Regions from separate parts of the Vibrio sp. R10-SG-ISO4 genome, predicted to be linked through region 1. Evidence: predicted binding sites of a transcription regulator. Region 1 holds the regulator's gene; each other region holds the start of a gene.

Region 1 (4,583 bases):
AATATCGAACGTCCATTCAGCAAAGCGGACCACGCCGTCTTGCTGATCGCTGCCCGCGTTTTGCGCTCCCGCAGCCAGTGCGATGCGCCACAAGAGGTTCTTGACTCTGACGAGCAGTTCCCTAAGCTCAAATGGCTTGGTGACATAATCGTCCGCGCCCATTTCTAAACCAACAATCTTATCAATGCTGTCGGTACGCCCGGTCACCAAGATAATACCGATGTCCGATTGACTGCGTAGTTCACGCGTCAGCATCAAGCCATCTTCGCTGGGCAGATTAATATCCAGCATCACCAAATCGACCCGACTGCTGCTGAGTACATCGCGCATCTGCGCGCCATTCTCAGCTTGGCTCACCTGATACCCTTCGGTTTGAAAGTAGCCCGCCAATTTACGGCGAGTCACTTCATCATCTTCAACAACCAAAATGTGGTAGCTCATCGGCTCTACTCACTTATTCACACACTGATTCAATGGCTTTATTCTATTCATAATTAGTCACAACTCCATCTTTGTCCTCTTTGTGAAGCGAAAAGTTGGCGATTCATTGATGCAAAGCAAGCTTTGCCGCCCTGTTCACAAATTGCCATATTTGACCATTTCTTCTCATAATCTGGTTGACCGCTGTTCATTTTTATCCGTTAGACTTAACGGCATCTGATTCAGTTGAGAGCCCATCATGCCAGAGACACCGAACGCCCAGATTTCCGACCCTTTATCTCCCGCCGAAAAAGAGCAGCGCGCCTTTGATGAGCAACGCGCTGAGCTCTACTGGTGGTTTTCGAGCGTGTTTGCCAAAGAGCTCTCAGAGCAAGAGCTGGCCCAATATCATTCGGTGGACACACGTACCTTTCTGACGGGACTTGCACAAACCCCTGAGCTTAACGTCGCCGCAGACAGGCTCATCGATGCATTGAACCGATTGCAAGACAGGCCAGATGCTCAGTTGGAACTATCAGCCGACTATTGCGACCTGTTTTTAAAATCCGACCGAGACAGCGCGCTGCCTTACGCCTCTGTCTACTTAGATGAATCAGGACTGCTCAATGGTGAGCCTGCCAAACAGATGGACGCTTTACTTGAACAACACGGCGTCGCTGTGCATTCAGGGCTCAATGAGCCTTCTGATCATCTCGCCATAGAGCTGGATTTTTTGGGTAACCTGATTGTGCGCGGCGCTCATGCAGCAGAGCAGATGGCAGGCGACACGCATCTCGCCTACCAAGAGCAAGCCGATTTTATTGAGCAGCATCTACTCCCTTGGATTGAGAGGTTTGCCGAGCGCTGCCAGCGCCTCGACACATTCGGCTTCTATGCGGCGCTGTCGTCGCTATTGTGCGCGTTCATTCAATTGGATAAAGCCTACCTGCAAGGCGATAGCGATTAAGCCCATACAAAAGGTGTGGCGAGATCCCAAAGGCGGGTTTTTTATTTGCCCAAATCGACGTTGCGGACTACAATCCGGTCCGCAAACGATAAAACTAATAAATACAAACCGCTTTTTGAGGGCGGTTTTTGTGTTTCTGATACTTTCTGTCTACATACTCTAAACTTTGTATAGACTTTACTTTTATAGACTTAACTTTTCATAGAATAGTAGGCAGTCATCGACAGGACAAAACCATATGGCCACGATTAAAGACGTCGCTCGCTTAGCGGGTGTCTCGACCACCACTGTATCCCATGTGATCAACAAAACACGCTTTGTCGCTGAAGCCACGCAAGAAAAAGTGATGGAAGCGGTTCAAGAGTTGAACTATGCCCCAAGTGCCGTTGCACGCAGCCTGAAATGTAACTCGACACGCACAATAGGCATGCTGGTTACTCAATCGACCAACCTTTTCTTCTCGGAAGTGATCGACGGGGTTGAGAGCTACTGCTACCGTCAAGGCTACACCTTGATCTTGTGTAACACTGGCGGCATCTACGAGAAACAACGTGACTACATTCGCATGCTGGCGGAAAAGCGCGTTGATGGCATCTTAGTGATGTGTTCAGATTTGACCGAAGAGTTGAGCGAAATGCTTGACCGTCATAAAGACATCCCTAAGGTGGTGATGGATTGGGGCCCGGAAAGCTCACAAGCCGATAAAATCATCGACAACTCGGAAGAAGGCGGCTACCTCGCAACAAAATACCTGATTGATCACGGCCACAAGCGCATTGCTTGCTTGAGTGGGCATTTTGAAAAAGCGGCCTGCCAAGAGCGCATCCAAGGCTTTAAGCGCGCAATGAACGAGTCGGGTTTGAGCGTCAACGAAGATTGGATCTTAGAAGGTAACTTTGAGTGCGATACCGCCGTGCTTGCCGCGGACAAAATCGTCGCCATGGACGAAAAGCCAACCGCAGTATTCTGTTTCAACGATACGATGGCGCTCGGTTTGATGAGCCGTTTACAGCAAAAAGGCATTCGTATTCCAGAAGACATGTCGGTCATTGGTTATGACAACATTGAGCTAGCCGAGTACTTTTCACCACCGCTAACGACGGTTCACCAGCCGAAGCGCCGTGTGGGTAAAAACGCATTTGAGATTTTGCTCGAACGTATTAAAGACAAAGAGCATGAAAAACGTATTTTTGAAATGCACCCAGAAATCGTCGAGCGCGATACCGTGGCGACGGTGAAATAGACCAACGAACAAGTTCAGCACATCACATCGACTAGCCCAGCGAGAATACTTCTCATCCGCTGGGCTTTATTCTCTCGGTAACACCCCTCTATTTTATGAACTAAGATCACATTTAACCCATCAAAACGTGATGTTTAGCCCATAAATTATTTATGCTTATTATGTTCGACGAATGCCACGAACAGGGCAAACCATTTCGAAAGGATGGGACGCAAAGCTTCCGGCCTGTTGCAGCCACTCAACTATTTCAACGTTGATGACTGCTTGGTAGCGGGGTTGCCGATGGCAAATGTGCACTTCGTAATTCTTTATCAAAAGCAAAGAATACAATGAGTTAAACGTTGCGCGCGCATTATGCGCTCACACCGTGAGTAGGATTATTCTTTTATGAGCCAGAATGACACCCTACTGACACAAAACCTGCATATTTTTGCTAATCTCTCGGACCTGAATTTGGTGGCGTATTGTAATACACCGAGAATAACAGCATGGATAAACCAATTTTAAAAGACTCAATGCGATTGTTTGAACCATTGGGCAAGATCAAGTCTCGCTCAATGTTTGGTGGATTCGGAATCTTCGCTGATGACACCATGTTTGCCCTCGTGGTAAATGACAAACTTCACATACGCGCCGACGACTCGTTGGCCCAACAGTTTAATGCTCAGGGACTCGAGCCATACGTGTATAAAAAGCGTGGTTTCCCTGTGGTCACCAAATACTACGCCCTTGGCCATGACTGGGATCAGGATGTCGCTCAGACTATTGCGATGGCAAACACTGCACTAGAGGCGGCCAACAAAGACAAGCAGCGTCAAACCAACGCCAAACCAACGCGCCTGAAAGATCTGCCGAACTTGCGTCTAGCGACCGAGCGAATGCTCAAGAAAGCGGGTATCGACAGTGTCTCCCGTTTGGAGCAGACGGGCGCAGTGGAAGCGTATAAAGCGATTCGTTCCACACACTCTGCCGACGTCAGTATCGACCTGCTGTGGGCACTTGAGGGGGCAATTAAAGGTACGCACTGGTCTGTGGTCCCTCAAGCAAGACGCGACGAGCTCCTGAATCAGCTGCAAAGCTAGTCAGCGATAGCGTTCATTAATTCCAATACCCTTCTCAAGCCAGCCGAACACCGCTGGCTTGAGACGTTTTTAGCCGATGCTTTTTCAGCGTTTCCATTCCTTAGTCATAGAATTCAACGTGTTTTCCCCTTAGGGCGAAATTTTTTACTGGCTTTTTGGTTCATATCTAACAATGATGATGTTTTCAAAGGGATCCATATGAACAAGAAACTGCTTTTAGGTATTGGTTTGCTCGCTCTGATTGTGTTTTTAGGCGCAAACTTTGGTCAATACCTGACACTTGATAACGCCAAAGCTCAGCAGCAAGCGCTGGCTGAAATCATTGACACCCACTTTGCCCTAGCCGCGCTGAGTTACTTCTTCGCCTATGTCGCTATCACCGCCTTCTCGATCCCTGGAGCGGCCGTCGTCACCTTGCTTGGCGCTGCGCTGTTTGGCTTTTGGACCAGTTTATTGCTCGTTTCTTTTGCCAGTACGATAGGTGCCACCTTGGCGTTTTTAAGCAGCCGCTTTTTACTCAAAGAGTGGGTACAAAGCAAGTTTGGCGATAAGCTCGCGACAATTAACCAAGGGGTCGAAAAAGATGGTGCGTTTTATCTCTTCTCACTGCGCCTTATACCGGTGTTCCCTTTCTTTTTGATCAACCTCTTGATGGGTCTTACGCCCATCACCATCGCGCGCTTCTATCTGGTTAGTCAACTGGGTATGTTGCCGGGCACGGCCGTCTACCTCAACGCCGGGACTCAGCTAGCGCAAATCGACAGTTTGTCAGGCATCGTCTCCCCAACGGTACTTGCCTCTTTTGCGTTGCTTGGGGTATTCCCTATCGTTGCCAAATGGGTAATGGCCAAACTCAAAGCGACACCGCAAT
Region 2 (4,583 bases), on a different contig from region 1:
CTTTAAGGTATTAACGGCACCGGCCAATTGCGCTCGCTCAGTCAGGCGGGTCGCAAACTGAAACGCCTCTTCTTTAAACGGTGCGGTGATGTTGCACCCCTTACCACCTGCAGCAAAGAACTCCGCTACCGCCGTTTTGAATGTGCCGATCTCAGGCTGCTGCGTTTGATAGGTTAACGCTTGGTTGGTCTGGCGAGCAAATAAGGTATGGATAAAAGGCGATTTACTTTGGCTAATGGGATTGCCAAACACCACATAGCGGTCAAGAGGTTGTGTCATGTCCTTACCTACACAAAAATAAACGGGTCAACGGTCATTGACCCTATCACTATCCCGGCCAGGATCAAGCGCTATGCCGAGATAAACATGTTACCAATCACGCGGTTTGAGGAAATCGCGATACAAAACCGCTTCAGGGCTGTCTGGCTCAATCTGATAATTGTACTCCCAGCGAGCCAGTGGCGGCATCGACATCAAAATCGACTCGGTTCGGCCACCACTTTGCAAACCAAACAAGGTTCCTCGGTCATAGACGAGATTAAACTCCACATAGCGACCACGGCGATAAAGCTGAAATTGACGCTCTCGGTCAGTGTAGGGCGTCTCTTTGCGGCGCTCAACAATCGGCAAATACGCCTGGGTATACCCTTCACCGATCGCTTTGATGTAATCAAAACACTTATCAAATGGCCACTCGTTGAGATCATCAAAAAATAGCCCACCGACGCCACGCGTTTCATCACGGTGCGGCAGGTAGAAGTAATCATCACACCATTTTTTGTGCTTGGCATACACATCATGACCAAAAGGTTCACACACCTCTTTCGCACTGCCATGCCAGAACTGAGCATCTTCTTCAAATGGGTAGAAGGGGGTCAAATCGAACCCGCCGCCAAACCACCATATCGGCGCCTCGCCCTCTTTTTCGGCAATAAAAAAGCGCACGTTGGCATGGGAGGTGGGCACATAAGGGTTATTCGGATGCATCACCAATGACACGCCCATGGCTTCAAAGCGTCGCCCGGCTAACTCTGGGCGATGGGCAGTGGCCGAAGCGGGCATCGCTTTGCCAGAGACATGAGAGAAATTGACGCCGCCTTGCTCAAACACCGCGCCTGCTTTCATCACTCGGGTGCGACCACCGCCACCGAGCCGCTCTCCGGGTTCACGCTGCCACGCATCCTCAACAAACAGCGCTTGGCCGTCGGCCTGCTCAAGCTGCTGACAAATGGTCTCTTGCAGTGCCAACAAAAACTGCTTCACCGCCTGCTTATCGATTTCTGACATTTTACTTCCTTGCAGGGTAGGCCCTGTTTCACCACGCAGTCACTGGCTGCGTCTTCTTGGGATGAGACTCAGTGTACAAAGAATCTGCGTCGAAGACTAATCACTGCGCGGTTCAAAGTGCGCGCAAACGTTTGCTTGCTAGGGAAAACGCCGTATAATGCGCACAAATTGGCGATGTGGTTGTACTGGGTTTACGACACATCCTGTTTTTCATTCCACACAAAAGGTTGAAGGAGTTTGAGATGAAAGTCGGTATCATCATGGGTTCAAAATCAGATTGGCCAACAATGAAGCTCGCCGCGGAAATGCTGGATAGATTTGGTGTTGAATACGAAACTAAAGTCGTCTCTGCGCACCGCACTCCTCAATTATTGGCAGACTACGCCAACAGCGCGAAAGAGCGCGGTCTGAAAGTGATCATTGCTGGCGCTGGCGGCGCTGCGCACCTGCCGGGCATGGCAGCGGCGTTCACAAGCTTACCTGTCTTGGGTGTTCCTGTTCAATCACGTGCCCTAAAAGGGATGGATTCGCTACTTTCTATCGTGCAAATGCCAAAAGGCATCGCGGTAGGTACACTGGCGATCGGCGAAGCGGGCGCAGCGAATGCGGGTATTTTGGCCGCGCAAATCATCGGTACCCACGATGAGTCCGTGATGGAGAAGGTCGAAGCGTTTCGCCAAGAGCAAACTGAGACCGTCCTTGCTAACCCAAACCCAGCCGAGGACTAAACCATGCATGTGTTGGTGTTAGGTGCAGGCCAATTAGCACGAATGATGTCTCTTGCGGGCGCACCACTGAACATTGAGATCTCGGCGTACGATGTCGGCAGTGAAAACATTGTCCATCCTCTCACCCAACACGTGGTGGGCCACGGTCTTCGCAATGCCATTGAGCGTGCCGATGTGATCACGGCTGAGTTTGAACATATCCCACACGATATTTTGACCCTCTGCGAGCAAAGCGGGAAGTTTTACCCGTCAGCAGAAGCGATCAAAACCGGTGGCGATCGCCGTATTGAGAAGGCGCTATTAGACAAAGCGGGCGTTCGCAACGCCAACTACCATGTCATTGAGAGCCGGGAAGATTTTGATCGCGCGATCGAAAAAGTCGGCATTCCTATGGTGCTGAAAAGTGCCCTAGGTGGCTACGATGGTAAAGGCCAATGGCGATTGAAAGACGCCGCTCAAGCGGACAGCATTTGGCAAGAGATGGCACAATGCATCCAAGCCAGTGAGACACAAGCGATTGTGGCGGAAGAGTTTGTCCCGTTTGGCCGAGAAGTTTCCTTGGTGGGCGCACGAGCCAAAGACGGCTCAGTCGCTGTTTACCCTCTGGCTGAGAACGTCCACACCCAAGGGGTGCTAAGCCTATCGACCGCCATTTCTGACCCGAAGCTGCAAGACCAAGCGCAGGCGATGTTTAGCGCTGTAGCCGAGAGTCTCGACTACGTGGGCGTGCTTGCCCTTGAGTTTTTCGATGTCGATGGCACCCTGCTCGTGAATGAGATTGCACCGCGCGTGCACAACTCCGGTCACTGGACGCAGCAAGGCGCAGAGACCTGTCAGTTTGAAAACCACCTAAGAGCCGTGTGTGGCTTGCCGCTTGGCAGCACCAAACTGGTTCGTGAAACGGCGATGATCAACATCCTTGGCGAAGATACGCTGCCACAAGCGTTGCTGGCCATTGAAGGGTGCCATATCCATTGGTACGGCAAAGAGAAGCGTGCTGGACGCAAGATGGGTCACATCAATGTCTGCGGCGACTACAGTGGTGAGCTACAACGCAAGCTGTGTGAACTGGCCACCCTGCTCGACAGCGATGCCTTCCCTGCGGTGCATGAGTTTGCACAAAACTTCGAATCGTAATCGGATCAAATGAGTGTTGGCTCTGCGAACACTGGATTGAAAAAGGCGCTCATGGCGCCTTTTTTGTCTTTAATGACATTGTATTTGCTGTAACGCTCGGCCGCTCCGATATCGCCTTACCACTGTATAGTCTTAAATCACGATATAGTCTTAAATAGGCACTCGCCGAAAATTAAGACTGAATGGCCTGACAACGTCGAGCTGCACACTGCAACTGTTGGCCTTTTGCGCTGTGCTTTTCCACCAGCAGTGGAAACCCACACACTTGGCACTCACCACTGACGGGCGGCTGATTGACGGCAAACTTGCATTTCGGGTAGCGGTCACATGCATAAAACAGCTTACCAAAGCGAGATTTACGCTCGGTCAGCTGACCTTGATGGCATTCAGGGCAGGCGATGGCGACGTTGTCCTCACTCGGCTCTGCGGGGGCATCGATCGACTCAATGTGGTGACACTCAGGGTAATGACTGCAACCGACAAACATCCCATAGCGACCTTGGCGCAGCACCAACTCATGACCACACTCAGGACATGGCACACCTAACTCTTTAACGATGTGGCCATCATTTTGATGCAAAGGTTTGATGTAATCGCATTGCGGGTACAAGGTGCACCCCAAGAAAGGACCATGTTTGCCATGGCGCAGCGACAGCTCCCCCGCCAAGCCTTGAGCTTGGCATTTCGGGCACGCCTGATGTTCTAAGGCGTGCTCGTGGGCAGAAAACAACTGATGGTCGATTTTATTACTCATATCACTTAGGGTCGCAAAGCGACGGTATCAGTGCAAGATACCCTGCTCTTTGGTGTAAAGAAGCTCTTCCATAAGCGTGTATTCATTTTCATTGCCCGGCACATTAAACAGCACCATTAAGACAATCCACTTGAGATCATCAAGCTCAAACTCATCGGTTTCGAGCCCCATCACTCGGTCAATGACCATCTCACGTGTTTCCGCCGTCAACACGCTCACTTGCTCTAAAAACATTAAAAAGCCACGACACTCAAGGCTGAGGCGGTCGCACTCTTTGGCGGTATAGATACGCGTAGACGGAGACGAGGTACTGACAGAGATCGCTGAGTGCGCTTCCGTTTGCTGTAGCGCCGCCAACTCTTCTAACCAGACCAGGGCCTTATATATGTCTTTCTGATGAAAACCAGCGCGAAGTAACTCTTCTTCTAGCTCATCTTGGTCGACCTGTAACTCTGCATCGCTATGGATGTAGGTCTCAAACAGATACATCAAAATATCCATCATCATAGCTAGCCCCTCCCCTTTAAAATGTAGCCACCGGAAACTGCAACAACGTGCCCTAAAAGCTCGAGCTCCAAGAGCTGCATCATGACATCCTGCACGGGTATATGGGTCCGCGATGCTAAGATATCAACTGGTGTAGCCTCATTACCTACGTTAGCTAACAGCTCGGGAAA
Region 3 (4,583 bases), on a different contig from region 1:
CGTTCACGCTTACAGATGGCATCGAATACTTCCATATTCTCTGGCGCCACTGCCATTACGTAACGCTCTTGAGATTCGTTACACCAGATCTCAAGTGGGCTCATGCTCAGCTCGTCGTTTGGTACGTCGCGTAGCTGGAATAAACCACCACGTTCGCCATCATCACACAGCTCTGGTAGTGCATTTGAGATACCGCCTGCACCCACATCGTGGATAAACGCGATTGGGTTGCTCTCACCAAGCTGCCAACAACGGTCGATCACTTCCTGACAACGACGCTCCATCTCTGGGTTTTCACGCTGTACAGAAGCAAAGTCAAGATCTTCCGCAGACTGACCTGACGCCATTGAAGAGGCCGCACCACCGCCAAGACCAATGTTCATCGCAGGACCACCCAGTACGATGAGTTTTGCACCCACAGGGATCTCTTTCTTCTGAACGTGCTCGTCACGGATATTACCCATACCACCAGCAATCATGATTGGCTTGTGGTAACCACGGATCTCTTCACCCGCATGAGAGGTCACTTTCTCTTCGTAAGTACGGAAGTAACCCAGTAGGTTTGGACGACCAAATTCGTTGTTGAACGCCGCGCCACCAAGAGGGCCTTCTAGCATGATATCAAGGGCGTTAACGATACGACCTGGCTTACCAAAATCGGTTTCCCATGGCTGTTCAAAACCTGGAATACGTAGGTTAGAGGTAGTAAAACCAACCAGACCGGCTTTAGGCTTGCCGCCAATACCCGTTGCACCTTCGTCACGAATCTCACCACCAGAACCGGTAGACGCACCTGGCCAAGGCGAGATAGCGGTTGGGTGGTTGTGCGTCTCAACCTTCATTAGGATGTGCGCGTCTTCGTGGTGGTAGGTGTATTGACGAGTATCAGGTTCTGGGAAGAAACGACCTACTTTTGAACCCGTCATGACTGCTGCGTTATCTTTGTAAGCAGACAAAACATGATCAGGTGTCGTTTCAAATGTGTTCTTGATCATCTTAAACAGCGACTTCTCTTGATCAACACCGTCGATCGTCCAGTCTGCGTTAAAGATTTTATGACGACAGTGCTCTGAGTTTGCTTGAGCAAACATCATCAGTTCGATGTCGTTCGGGTTGCGACCCAGTTTAGTGAAGTTTTCTACTAGGTAGTCAATTTCATCTTCCGCCAGTGCCAAGCCCAAGGAAACGTTTGCCTCTTCAAGCGCAAGACGACCGCCCGCAAGAATATCAACGTGAGCAACAGGCTTAGGTTCAGCAACGCTAAACAGTGCAGAGGCAGCATCAAGCTGAGTAAATACGGATTCCATCATGCGGTCATGGATGAGTGCTTTCACCGCATCCACTTGTGCGTCGTTTAACGCCACCGATGATTCAATGTAGTATGCCGTACCACGCTCTAGACGCTTAACGCTTGAAAGGCCACAGTTATGGGCAATGTCGGTGGATTTAGAAGACCAAGGAGAGATGGTGCCCGGACGAGGAGTCACAAGCAACAAAAGACCTTCAGGTGCGTGCTCTTCGATCGTTGGGCCGTAGGTCAACAACTTTTCTAGCTTTGCTAGTTCAGCGTCAGACAGATCTGCGGTAAGGTCAGCAAAGTGCATAAACTCAGCGTAAATACCTGTCACAGGCAGGTCTTGTTCACGACAAAGTTCTACTAGTTTGTTAACACGAAACTCAGAAAGAGCTGGGGAGCCACGCAAAATTCTCATGTGCTTAGGTCTCTTATGCAATTAATTAAGATGATATTGGAATAAATTCAATACGTTATAAAAAACAGTTCAAACCTATGCCAATCGCACCTCTGCGTTTGCGAGCGCATTATATAGCAATTGGTTTTGTGATGTAACACCAAACGCAACCGTTTGCGTCATTTTTTTCATCGGCGTACCGCCAGCACAATCGCCGCAAAGCCTTTGTTTCCTGTTCCGTCCACAAGCTCACCCCGTACGGAAGAGCATGAGCCATCCTGGCCTGTGAACATGATGATTTTTTGAACTCTGCGGCTTCGCCGTCGATAGTTTCTTGCCTTGTGATGACACTTTGATATAAATGCCCTACTGGAAGTATGAGACTCTCTTTAATGAACAAGTATGACTTTAGCCCGCTGAAAGCCTTGTGCGCGCTGCTTTTTTCTGCGCTTTTTTTGACGGGATGCCAAATTGAATCTAAGCCGAAAAGCGAATTAGACCAAATTCGCGAACGTGGAGTGCTTCGCGTTGGCACCCTCAATAACCAGCTCTCCTATTATATTGGTCCTGATGGCCCGGCAGGCCTTGATTACGAAATCGCCCGTGAATTTGCCAACGAGCTTGGTGTGCAATTGGAAATGAAACCGGCCTATCGCATTTCGAGCCTCTACCCAGCGTTAGAAAAGGGTGAGATCGATATTATCGCGGCGGGCCTCAGTCAATCACCTGAGCGCATGAGCCGTTTTCGCCCTGCCCCCGCCTATTATTACGTCAGTCAACAACTGGTGTATCGCAAAGGGCAGTGGCGACCACGAAATCTAGAGCAGTTGATTGAGCGACAGGCCGAGTTCATTGAAGAGAACGATGGCAAGCCCGTTTTAAGTATTGTCAGTGACTCTCACTTCAATACGACGTTAGGAGAGATTCAAATCGACTACCCGAAGTTTACCTATAAGGTCGACGCCAATGTCGATGTCAATGACCTGCTCAAGCAGGTCTCTGATGGTGAACTGCTATTTACCGTCGCAGACTCGGTCGAGATCTCGCTATCACAGCGGATTTATCCCGATGTGGCACTGGCGTTTGAGCTGACCGAAGATCAGCCCATCTCCTGGTTCTTACGACGCAGCCAAGACGAAAGCCTCTACGCATTGCTGATCGAGTTCTTTGGTCATCTACAACAATCCGGGCATCTCGCCTCACTGGAAGAGAAATACATCGGCCATATCGACAGCTTTGATTACGTCGATACCCGCGCCTTTATCCGCGCGTTGGATTCCACGCTACCGACGTGGTCGCCACTGTTTAAGAAATACTCCGATGAGTTTGATTGGCGATTGGTCGCAGCACTAGCTTATCAAGAATCACACTGGAACCCTCGCGCCAAATCACCAACCGGGGTTCGTGGCATGATGATGCTGACGCTGCCGACAGCCAAAAGTGTGGGCGTGACCAACCGACTCGATCCAGAGCAATCGGTAAGAGGTGGCGTTGAGTATTTGCGGCGCATGGTGGCGCGCATTCCAGACACCATCGAAAGCCACGAGAAAATTTGGTTTGCGTTGGCGTCGTACAATGTCGGCTATGGTCATGTAATGGACGCCCGCCGCCTGACGAAAAAACAAGGCGGCAACCCCGATGCTTGGTCAGATGTCAAAGACAGACTGCCCCTGCTTCGCCTTAAGAAATACTACAGTACCACTCGCTATGGTTACGCGCGGGGTGATGAAGCACGCAACTATGTGGAGAATATTCGTCGCTACTATCAGAGCATTATTGGTCACGTTGAACAGAAGGAGTCCAGCATTGAGGACTTGACCGTTGACGATCTGGTGGTGATCGAACTGCCAGATGAAGAAGAGCCGGAAGGCGAGGCCGTCATCGAACAAGAAATCGAAAGCACCTCTTCCGCTGACAGCCATCTCGATCAATAATAAGCCGAGCACAGAGCTTAGCGTCGCGAACTCTCGCGCGCTAAGCCCATTTCTATCCTGTGCCTAATCACTCACGTAACATTCTTAAAACGGTAACATTGGACGGTTATAAGAATCGACACCTAGGACAAAGTTTCCTTAGGTGACACATGAGTGTCTGTCGTTAACATTAGCTAGGAGGTTGTTTTATGCGTCGACGTAAACTGCAGTCAAAACGCCTTAACAAGACTGTATCAGCGAATCGCCGAAAGCGAATGATCAGCAACAACAAGAAGAAAGTCATCGCACGTCACCGTGCATTTATGCAACTCATTTGTGCATAAACCCTACAGAGCAAACATCTTACTTAAGATGTTTGCTTAAAAACTCCCCACCTACTCCATCGACTCTGACGCATCGTCATGTTTTAACGCTCGCTTGGCCGCTTTTTTCTCTTTTCTACGTCGGCGAAAAAAGGCCTGAAGCTGCTCTCGGCACTCCGACTCCAACAATCCATGCTCGACGTCTGCGTAATGGTACGCTGCTTGATGTTCAAACAAGTTTAATACCGTACCTGCAGCCCCCGCTTTTAAGTCCGGTGCGCCAAACACAATCCGTTTAACGCGGCTGTGAAGCAGGGCTCCTGCACACATAGGGCAAGGCTCTAGCGTGACATATAACGTGGTGTCTAATAAGCGGTAGTTGCCAAGCTGTTGCCCTGCTTGGCGCAACACTTGAATCTCCGCATGTGCGGTTGCATCGTGTTGACCAATCGACTGATTCCATCCTGTCGCGATAACCTTCCCCTCCTTGACCAGCACCGCGCCAACGGGGACTTCACCTTGCTGTTCAGCCAGTTTGGCTTGTTCCATCGCAAGACGCATAAAGTGTTCATCTTGGGGGGTAAATGTGTCGGTAGACAAAGGAGAATCCTCGATGGTGATGAAGAGGCTTGATCCTAGTGGTTTGTGGGTGAAAT
Region 4 (4,583 bases), on a different contig from region 1:
AAAATGGCCCTGATCCCTGTCAAGAACATGCCGACTGAGCAGAAGGAAGTCCTGCGTAAGCCTGAGTGGATGAAGATCAAGCTGCCTTCAGACAGTCAACGAATTCAAGACATCAAGTCAGCGATGCGCAAAAACAACCTGCACTCCGTTTGTGAAGAAGCCTCGTGTCCAAACCTGGCCGAGTGTTTTAACCACGGCACCGCCACCTTTATGATTCTTGGCGCGATTTGTACTCGCCGCTGTCCATTCTGCGATGTGGCCCATGGCCGCCCTCTTGCGCCAGAAGCCGAAGAACCGAAAAAATTGGCGAAAACCATCGCCGACATGAAACTCAAATACGTGGTGATCACCTCGGTGGATCGCGATGATCTGCGTGATGGTGGTGCTCAACACTTTGCCGATTGTAACCGCGAGATTCGCGCACTCAATCCGCACATTCGCATTGAAACCTTAGTGCCGGATTTCCGTGGCCGCATGGATGTCGCGCTGGATCTACTCAAAGACAATCCACCCGATGTTTTCAACCATAACCTTGAAACCGCGCCACGTTTGTACCGTAAAGCGCGCCCGGGTGCGAATTACAAGTGGTCACTTGAGCTGCTACGCAAGTTTAAAGAGCAGCATCCAGATGTCCCGACTAAGTCAGGTTTGATGATGGGACTGGGTGAAACCAAAGAAGAGATCGTCGAAGTACTTAAAGATTTACGTGCGCACGGCGTGACCATGCTCACGCTAGGTCAGTACCTTGCACCAAGCCGCCACCACTTACCAGTGGAACGTTACGTCCCACCATCAGAGTTTGATGAGTTGAAAGAGATCGCTCTAGAGCTTGGCTTTACTCACGCAGCGTGTGGTCCTTTTGTTCGCTCTTCCTACCATGCCGACCTTCAAGCGCAAGGCATTGAAGTCAGCTAACAAAGCGTAAAAACCATCGAATTTATCTAGGCTGGCCGATAGGTCAGCCTTTTTATTAGTCCAACTTATTGCCTCAAATAATCACCCCAAAGCTTGAATGCCTTAGAGAGATTCTCTAAGCTAATGAAAAGATTATGAATCAAAGGGAATACGATGAAACTGACTGCACTTAGCATGGCCGCGATTGCCGTTGTCACAATCACCTCTGGCTGCGCCTCCAATACCAAACAAGACAACTTTCGTGAAGCCTCCTTTGAGCTGTGCAATACCGAAGTCGATCTCTATTCAGTCAGCGATGACGGCCGTGTACGTATTATTTGTTCCGACGGGTCTAAATTTGCGTTAGACAGCGAGAACACGCTGGAAACCATGCGCGACATCAACATTGATTACTGCGACGGTGAAGGGCTAGGCAAGTTCAGCGAAAGCAGCAAGTATTACTCCTTCAAGTGTAAATCTGGCACCCTGCTCAGCATCTCTAAATAACCCTTAAACGCAAAAACGCCCTTTATGTATTCACATAAAGGGCGTTTTCTTTGTTTCGCTGAGCCGTCGCTCTGCAAAACAGGCTCGATATCGAACGGTGAGATTACGCGTAAACAGGTAGACGCTTACAGATCTCTAGCACCTTCGCTTTCGTCGCTTCAATCACTTCTTCGTTACCGATGTTATCCAGCACGTCACACATCCAGTTCGCGAGCGCTTTCGCATCTTCTTCACTGAAACCGCGGCGAGTGATCGCTGGTGTACCCACACGAATACCCGAGGTCACAAACGGGCTGCGAGGGTCATTCGGAACTGAGTTTTTGTTGACGGTGATGTTGGCTGCGCCTAGTGCCGCATCCGCATCTTTACCTGTGATGTCTTTGTCAATCAAGTCGACCAAGAACAGGTGGTTCTCTGTACCGTTAGACACGATTTTGTAACCGCGCTCTTGGAACTGAGCCACCATCGCTTTGGCATTTTTCACCACGCGACCTTGGTACGCTTTAAATTCAGGCTCCATCGCTTCTTTAAACGCCACCGCTTTACCCGCGATAACGTGCATTAGAGGACCACCTTGACCACCAGGGAAGACCGCTGAATTCAGCTTCTTGTACATCTCCTCGCCAGCGTTAGAAAGGATAAGGCCACCGCGTGGACCCGCTAGGGTTTTGTGTGTCGTGGTCGTCACAACGTGCGCGTGAGGCACTGGCGTTGGGTATTCGCCCGCGGCAATCAGACCCGCTACGTGCGCCATGTCGACAAATAGGTACGCGTCCACTTTGTCTGCGATGTCACGCATGCGTTTCCAATCAACGATTTGAGAGTACGCAGAGAAACCGCCAATGATCATCTTAGGCTTGTGCTCAAGTGCTAGCGCTTCCATTTCGTCGTAGTTGATTTGGCCCGCTTCATCAATGCCGTAAGGAATGACGTTGTAGTGCTTACCAGAGAAGTTAACAGGAGAACCGTGCGTTAGGTGACCACCGTGTGCCAAGCTCATGCCCAAGACCGTATCGCCTGGGTTAAGTAGCGCCATGTAAACAGCACTGTTGGCTTGTGAACCTGAGTGAGGCTGTACGTTCGCGTACTCACAACCAAATAGCTGACAAGCACGATCAATCGCTAGCGCTTCTGCTTTATCGACGTACTCACAACCACCGTAGTAACGCTTGCCTGGGTAGCCTTCTGCATATTTGTTGGTGAGCTGAGAGCCCTGAGCTTCCATTACACGCGGGCTGGTGTAGTTTTCTGAAGCAATCAGTTCAATGTGCTCTTCCTGGCGAAGAGTTTCTTCTTGGATAGCTGCGAACAGTTCCGCATCGTAATCTGCGATGTTCATATCACGCTTTAGCATCTGTATCTCCTGACTCAGATTAAGACTTAAATTGGCAAAAAAACCGACTTACGACCCTGAGAATAACGTTTTTACGCTGACGCAAACGTTTGCATCGGGTTAATGACGCGCATTCTACATAATTTGATCTGGGTCATAAAGAGAAAAATACACTTTTTCTCATGCAGTTTTTTCATAATGTTTTACGAAGATTCTCATACGCGACATAACGTCAATCAATCACTTTGTCTGAATCCTGCTCTGCTTGCACAATACACAGAGATCTCAGCCACCGATGCTCAACCCAGTTAACGTCGATCAATGAGTGTCAATTTTCTCCTTTACACCCCGTAAAACAGTGATTACATAGGTTTACCTTAAATTTCCTTCTCAAGCTACCGAAAACCTAATTTTTTCACTAGTATGCGCGCCATTATTTCCGATGAAAGTTTCAAATTGATGGAAAAACACTCACGTAAAGAAGATTGGATCGCGATTCTCACCGGGACATTTCTTGTCGCTCAAGGGGTATTCTTTCTCCAATCCGCTCAGCTACTCACTGGCGGTACAACAGGTCTCGCTCTGTTGGTCAGCCAATTCAGCACTTGGTCATTCGGTACACTCTACTTTGCCATGAACCTGCCATTTTACGCGCTCGCTTGGCAGCGGTTTGGCGCTCGGTTTGCGGTCAATAGTGCCATTTCAGGTGCTCTGGTCTCCATTTTCGCTGACCACCTCTATTTAGTGATAAAACTGGAGACCATTAATGAGATTTACTGTGCGCTGGCGGGTGGCTTGCTGATGGGGCTCGGGATGCTGATCCTATTTCGTCACCGCTCAAGCCTTGGCGGTTTCAACGTGCTCTGTTTATGGATTCAAGATCGTTTCGCCATCTCAGTGGGTAAAACTCAGTTGGCGATTGATGTGCTGATTTTAGTCGCTTCGTTCTTCTTTGTGACGCCTTACATTATTGGCTTGTCGATTCTGGGCGCTTTTTTACTCAACCTCGTGCTCGCCATGAACCACAAACCGACGCGCTACACCGTTCAATACCGTTAAAAAATACCGCTAAAAAAACAGCCCGCGAACGTGCGGGCTGAATCATTAATGCGCTTTACGCACCGTGACGTCTTGGCTGAGCTCTTTGTTGAGCTCCGCTTCAACATGGCCCGGTGATCGCGTGTTGGCCGAGATCAATCGGTACATGGCCGGAATGACAAACAAGGTCACTAAGGTGGCAAACGCCATACCAAAGAAGATCACCGTACCGACCGCAACGCGACTTTCATAGCCAGCGCCTGTCGAGAGTATCAATGGGATAGCGCCCGCTAGCGTGGTGAACGCCGTCATCATAATCGGGCGAAGTCGACGCGCCGACGCATCAACAATCGCTTGCTCAAATTCAAACCCGCGGTCTCGAAGCTGGTTCGCGAACTCGACGATCAAAATGCCGTTTTTGGTCACCATACCTATCAACATGATCATGCCAATCTGGCTGTAGATGTTCATCCCCTCGCCCATAATCACCAGACCAAGGAAGCCACCAAACACGCCCATCGGTACGGTAAACATCACAACCAACGGGTTGATGAAGCTTTCAAACTGCGCCGCCAACACCAGATACGCCACCAGCAAAGCCAAACCGAACACCATCAATATGCTCGACTGATTCTCTTTGTAGTCTTTTGACTCACCCGAGTAGCTGACCGAAATATCCCCAGGCAGCAGATCTACCGCTTGCTGATCAAGAAAGTCCAGCGCCTCACCTAAGGTGTAGCCGTCCGAGAGGTTGGCAGTGATGGTGATTGCTTTTTGCTTGTTGTAGTGAGACAGGCGTGTGGATGACGCC

What was found. Region 1 encodes PurR, which represses purine synthesis genes. Its sites were predicted from a motif close to TNANGNAAACGTTTNCNTNA; they were not measured.
Region 2: purE (5-(carboxyamino)imidazole ribonucleotide mutase) is a predicted target of PurR. The motif match lies at 1,407-1,426, and genes of this name have one in related genera.
Region 3: purL (phosphoribosylformylglycinamidine synthase) is a predicted target of PurR. The motif match lies at 1,854-1,873, and genes of this name have one in related genera.
Region 4: glyA (serine hydroxymethyltransferase) is a predicted target of PurR. The motif match lies at 2,833-2,852, and genes of this name have one in related genera.

Annotation. Positions count from the first base shown of each region.
Region 1 is NZ_JCBDHJ010000018.1:192,198-196,780, reverse strand. It holds gene torR (two-component system response regulator TorR) at 1-441, opposite strand, end outside; gene torD (molecular chaperone TorD) at 680-1,387, shown strand; gene purR (HTH-type transcriptional repressor PurR) at 1,626-2,630, shown strand; cyclic di-GMP riboswitch class I at 2,806-2,914, shown strand; gene AC6R03_RS13845 (TfoX/Sxy family DNA transformation protein) at 3,119-3,712, shown strand; gene AC6R03_RS13840 (TVP38/TMEM64 family protein) at 3,911-4,583, shown strand, end outside.
Region 2 is NZ_JCBDHJ010000025.1:4,270-8,852, forward strand. It holds gene aroE (shikimate dehydrogenase) at 1-279, opposite strand, end outside; gene hemF (oxygen-dependent coproporphyrinogen oxidase) at 370-1,287, opposite strand; gene purE (5-(carboxyamino)imidazole ribonucleotide mutase) at 1,530-2,015, shown strand; gene AC6R03_RS17840 (5-(carboxyamino)imidazole ribonucleotide synthase) at 2,019-3,152, shown strand; gene AC6R03_RS17845 (DNA topoisomerase family protein) at 3,325-3,906, opposite strand; gene AC6R03_RS17850 (DUF494 family protein) at 3,934-4,413, opposite strand; gene dprA (DNA-processing protein DprA) at 4,416-4,583, opposite strand, start outside.
Region 3 is NZ_JCBDHJ010000002.1:301,134-305,716, reverse strand. It holds gene purL (phosphoribosylformylglycinamidine synthase) at 1-1,712, opposite strand, end outside; gene mltF (membrane-bound lytic murein transglycosylase MltF) at 2,084-3,625, shown strand; gene tadA (tRNA adenosine(34) deaminase TadA) at 4,000-4,527, opposite strand.
Region 4 is NZ_JCBDHJ010000002.1:259,958-264,540, reverse strand. It holds gene lipA (lipoyl synthase) at 1-915, shown strand, start outside; gene AC6R03_RS02155 (hypothetical protein) at 1,090-1,401, shown strand; gene glyA (serine hydroxymethyltransferase) at 1,505-2,755, opposite strand; gene AC6R03_RS02145 (DUF6198 family protein) at 3,194-3,793, shown strand; gene vexH (vibriobactin export RND transporter permease subunit VexH) at 3,839-4,583, opposite strand, start outside.